One region of the Alsobacter sp. genome, then DNA from elsewhere that is predicted to be linked to it. Evidence: riboswitches for the same ligand, from Rfam matches in the RefSeq annotation. Region 1 holds a riboswitch; the other holds the start of a gene.

Region 1 (2,375 bases):
TCGAGGAAGCCCTTCATGCGCAGCACGTCGAACTGCTCCGCCACGCGGGCGAGCCGCTCCACCAGCGCGGCCGGGTCGGCCACGGCGGGAATGGACACGACGAAGCTGTCGAAATCGTCGTGGTCGTGCCCCTCCTCCGCGTCGTGGTGGGACGGCCGCGCCGCGAGATCGTCCTCTGCCGCCGCACCGATGCCGAGCAGGATCTGCGTGTCGATGCGGCCCTCGCGCGTCTCGACCACCTTCACCGCCCGCGGCACCGTGCGCGAGATCTCGGCGCTCACCCGGCCGATTTCGCCGGCGTCGAGCAGGTCGGCCTTGTTCAGGATGATCAGGTCGGCGCAGAGGAGCTGGTCCTCGTAGACCTCCTCCAGCGGGTTGTCGTGATCGATGCTGTCGTCCGCCGCGCGTTGTGCCGCCAGCTTCTCCGGATCGTCGGCGAAGCGTCCTGCCGCCACCGCGGCGCCGTCCACCACGGCGATGACGCCGTCGACGGTGAGCCGCGTGCGGATCTCGGGCCAGTCGAAGGCCTTGACCAGCGGCTTGGGCAAAGCGAGGCCCGAGGTCTCGACGATGATGTGCTCGGGCCGGTTGGGATGGTTCAGCAGCCCTTCGATGGCGGGTACGAAGTCGTCCGCCACCGTGCAGCACAGGCAGCCATTGGCGAGCTCGACGATGTTCTCCTCCGGGCAGCTTTCAACGCCGCAGGACCGCAGGATCTCACCGTCGACGCCGACGTCGCCGAACTCGTTGATGACGAGGGCGAGCCGCCGGCCATTGGCGTTCTCCAGCACGTGGCGGATCAGCGTCGTCTTTCCCGCGCCGAGAAATCCCGTGACGATGGTCACGGGAATCTTTTGCGTGAGCTTGAGCATGTCGCGGGAAGTCATTCAGCGGCCTCGCCAATCGGAGGTTGCGTAAGGGGTGGCATACGCGCAACGACGCCCTTCTTGATCGCCTCGGGACGCTGCCGCCAGGGAATCAAACCGTCGGGTGCGGCGGCGTAGAGAGCCGCACTGTCGAGGATGAGGTCGGCCGATGTTTCGGGCGGGAAGTCGCCGTAGACATAGGTCCACTTGCCCGGCGAGGCGAAGCCGACCGTGCACGGCCGCTTGCAGACGCTGAGGCATTCGACACCGACCACGAGAACGTCGTCGCCCCGCTCGGCCGCGCGTCCGAGCACGGCCCGATGCAGCCGTGCCCCGGCCCGGTCGTCCCGGTCCTCGGAGGGATCGTCCGCGCCGCGGCAGGTGGTGCAGACGTGAATGACGGTGGGCGAACCCATCGACCCGGAGCCTTTCCCGCGCCCTCGGGCGCGTCGAACCGGGTGCACGCAGCCGCGAGCCCTGAAGCCCCGGCGCCGGAGGGCCGCGAGCGGCCCCGGCCGTCCCGGGAGCACCCCGCCCGGGACATGCAGGTTGGCGATGGCAGGTCTCCTGGCTCGCGGATCGGCGCCTTGCACCGCCTTCCCGCCGCAAGCGGCAGTGGCGTTCCGGTGCAGGCTACCCGCTCACAGTTGCGGGGGCAGCTGCGGCTTGGGCCCGGAGGCCCGACCGCATTCCCTATTCTCCCTCCGGAGAGGGACCATCGTCGGACCAGTGTTAGAGGCGCGCGTCATCCCCTGTCAATGCAACGACCGGGGGACGGACTCGCGCCGGCGGTGGAGCGGTGCTAGCAGGGCGGCATGACCGCCCTGCCCCGCCTCACCCTGGTGCTCGGAGGCGCCCGCTCCGGCAAGAGCCGCTACGCTGAGGCGCTGATCGCAGCCCTGCCGCCGCCGTGGCACTACGTCGCCACGGCGCAGGCCTTCGACACCGAGATGGAGGAGCGCATCGCCCTTCACCGGCAGCGCCGCGACGGCCGCTGGTCGACCCACGACGCGCCGCTAAACCTCGCCGAAACGCTGGACAGGATCGCGGCCGGTGCGTCCCCGGTGCTTGTGGACTGCCTGACGCTATGGCTCACCAACGTCATGCTGGCGGGCCGCGACGTCGTGGCCGAGTCCGACGCGCTGGAGGCGGCGCTGGCCCGCGCGGTCGCGCCAGTCGTCCTCGTTTCCAACGAGGTCGGCTTGGGCATCGTGCCGGACAATGCCCTCGCCCGCCGCTTCCGCGACGAGGCCGGCCGCCTGCACCAGCGCCTTGCGGCGCGGGCGGACAGCGTGCTTCTGATGGTCGCCGGCCTGCCCCTGACAGTGAAGGCTCCCGGAGCACCCCATTGAGCGAGATCGAGACGGAAGAAGACCGCCGCCACCGCGAGAAGATGGCGAAGCGCAAGGCCGTTCAGGATGCCGAGGTCGCGTCCAAGACCATCGAGAGCAAGGGCCTGCTGATCGTCCACACCGGGCCGGGCAAGGGCAAGTCCACCGCCGCCTTCGG
Region 2 (2,375 bases), on a different contig from region 1:
AGAGCCATCCGGCCGCGCCGCCCGCGACGAGCCAGAACAGGGCTGAGGTCACGAGCGAGGCCGTCACGAACTGGGCGGCGAGCTCCGGCGGTACGAGACCGCCAGCGCCGGTATGAGACGGCGCACCGAAGACATGCGGCAGGACGATGAGAACGACGCCGAGCGCCTTGGCGAGCGTCGACCGCGCGAAGACCGCGACGCCGAGGCCTGCCGCTGTGGCAGCGGCTGTGCCGATCCACCAGAGCTGGCGCAGCTCGAGGTCGGCGGCCTGCATGCCGGGCAGTTCGGGAGGCAGGCCCATGGCCGGGGCGGCCGAAAACACGGCGAAGCCCGCCGCGCCCCACAGGAGACCGCGCTTGAGGTCCACGCCATGGCCGCGGAGTTCGGCGAGGCACATCGCGCCGGTGAGCAGGAGCGCAAAGCCGACGCCGGCGAGGATGTCGGCCAGAAGCGTCAGGCCATGGCGCGCCGCGCCTTCCGGCTCCCAGGCGCCACCATGATCGTGGCCTGCCGGAGCGGCCGCCTGCGCGTCGCCGGTGGTGGCATGGTCGTGAGTCGCATGGTCATGGCCGGCGGGCTCGCCCGCCGCCTCATAGACCTCGGCCTGCTGGATCAGCGGCGAGATACGCACCTGCTGCAGGCCGAAGGCGGCCAGGCCGGCGAAGACGCCAGCTACGAGCGCGGCGGCGAAGACGCGGTAAACCATGGAGCCGCCGCTCAATGGCAGGGGAAGGAGAAGGAGTGGCGCGCGTCGTGCGCGGCGTTGTGGATCGTGGCGGGGCTGGCGAAGCCCACGCCATAGACGAGCACAGCACCGACGAACATCGCGGCGAAGGCTGCCAGCAGCGCGGAAGCGGGGCGGGCGGCGGCCGGAGAGCGGGCCTGGGTGAGCGACGTGGACATGAAGGGCCTCTCGGGCGTGTCACGTCACCGCGAACGGGGTCCGGATCCATGACCTGACGTCATCATCCGGCTACCCACCGGTGCACCCCGCCCGGTGTGTTCACGCTGACTAGGCCGACGGCAGGTCTCCTGGCTCGCGGTTCGCCGTCATTCGTCCGCCTTCCCGGTTTCCCAGTGGCCCAGATGACGATGACTCACCGCTCACAGTTGCGGGGGCAGCCGCAGTTTCGGGCATGTGCCCCCACTGCGTTCCCTTTTGATCCCCGAAGGGAACCGTCGAGCGGACGCTAGGTGCGAAACCCTTCCCCGTCAATCCGGCATGCGTCGCGAACATGCCCCGCAGCGACGCGGGCACGGCTGCTAGCCCTGCCGGGCCTTCGCCGCCAGGTCCGGGCGCCTCTCCCGCGTGATCCGCTCGGCCTCGTCCCTGCGCCAGCGGGCGATGCGGGCATGGTCTCCGGAGAGCAGGATCTCGGGGATGGCGCGGCCCTCCCAGTCGCGCGGGCGGGTGTAGTGCGGGTATTCGAGCAGGCTGTTCTCGAAGCTCTCCTCGGTGCCGGATTCGGCCTTGCCCATGACGCCCGGCAGCAGGCGCACGCAGGCGTCGAGAAGAACGAGGGCCGCGAGTTCCCCGCCGGAGAGCACGTAGTCGCCGATGGAGACCTCCTCGAGCCCACGCCCGGCGATCACCCGTTCGTCTACTCCCTCGAACCGGCCGCAGACCAGCACGACGCCGGGCCCCGCGGCGAGGCTGCGGACACGAGCCTGGTCGAGCGGCCTTCCGCGCGGGCTCATCAGCAGGCGCGGCCGGCGATCGTCCGGCGGCGAGACGGCATCGACGGCGGCGGCCAGCACGTCGGCGCGCAGCACCATCCCGGCGCCTCCGCCGGCCGGCGTGTCGTCGACCGCCCGGTGCCGGCCGAGGCTATGGTTGCGGATGTCGTAGGGCGAAAGGCTCCACGCGCCGCGGGCCAGCGCGTCGCCGGCGAGCGACAGGCCGAGAGGGCCGGGGAACATGTCGGGGAAGAGTGTGAGGACCGTGGCGGACCAGCTCACGGCCCGTCCGCCTTCTCCTCTCGAGCCTCTGTCTCGGCCGGAGGCTCGGCCACCAGCCGCCCGCCCGCGATGTCGACGACAGGTACGGTGGCCTTGGTGAAGGGCAGGAGGAACGGCGTTCCGCCGCCCGGCGGCGTCACCTCGAGGATGTCGCCCGCGCCGAAATCGAGCACGGCTCCGACAACGCCCAGCGCCTCGCCCCCGGACGTCTCCACCCTAAGGCCGACGAGGTCGGCCTGGTAGAACTCGTCCTCCTCCTCCACCGGTGGAAGGACCGATCGGGGGACGTGGAGGCGCACATTGGTCAGCGCCGCCGCGGCGTCACGGTCGGCGATGCCGGCGACGCGCACGACGAGCATATCGTCCTTCACCGGCCGCGCCGCCTCGATGACGAAGCGGCGCTTGCCGGCCGCATC

What was found. A riboswitch is a leader RNA that binds a small molecule or an ion and turns the genes downstream of it on or off. The one in region 1 is predicted to bind cobalamin.
Region 2: another riboswitch for cobalamin. It lies ahead of AC5JCN_RS15210 (CbtB domain-containing protein); the one in region 1 lies ahead of AC5JCN_RS01905 (DUF1636 family protein).

The regions. Positions count from the first base shown of each region.
Region 1 covers NZ_JCACDK010000001.1:416,691-419,065, reverse strand. Annotated here, with positions in the region: gene cobW (cobalamin biosynthesis protein CobW) at 1-887, opposite strand, end outside; gene AC5JCN_RS01905 (DUF1636 family protein) at 884-1,282, opposite strand; cobalamin riboswitch at 1,407-1,601, opposite strand; gene cobU (bifunctional adenosylcobinamide kinase/adenosylcobinamide-phosphate guanylyltransferase) at 1,682-2,218, shown strand; gene cobO (cob(I)yrinic acid a,c-diamide adenosyltransferase) at 2,224-2,375, shown strand, end outside.
Region 2 covers NZ_JCACDK010000018.1:65,153-67,527, reverse strand. Annotated here, with positions in the region: gene AC5JCN_RS15215 (CbtA family protein) at 1-706, opposite strand, end outside; gene AC5JCN_RS15210 (CbtB domain-containing protein) at 718-903, opposite strand; cobalamin riboswitch at 1,006-1,196, opposite strand; gene trmD (tRNA (guanosine(37)-N1)-methyltransferase TrmD) at 1,264-1,959, opposite strand; gene rimM (ribosome maturation factor RimM) at 1,956-2,375, opposite strand, start outside.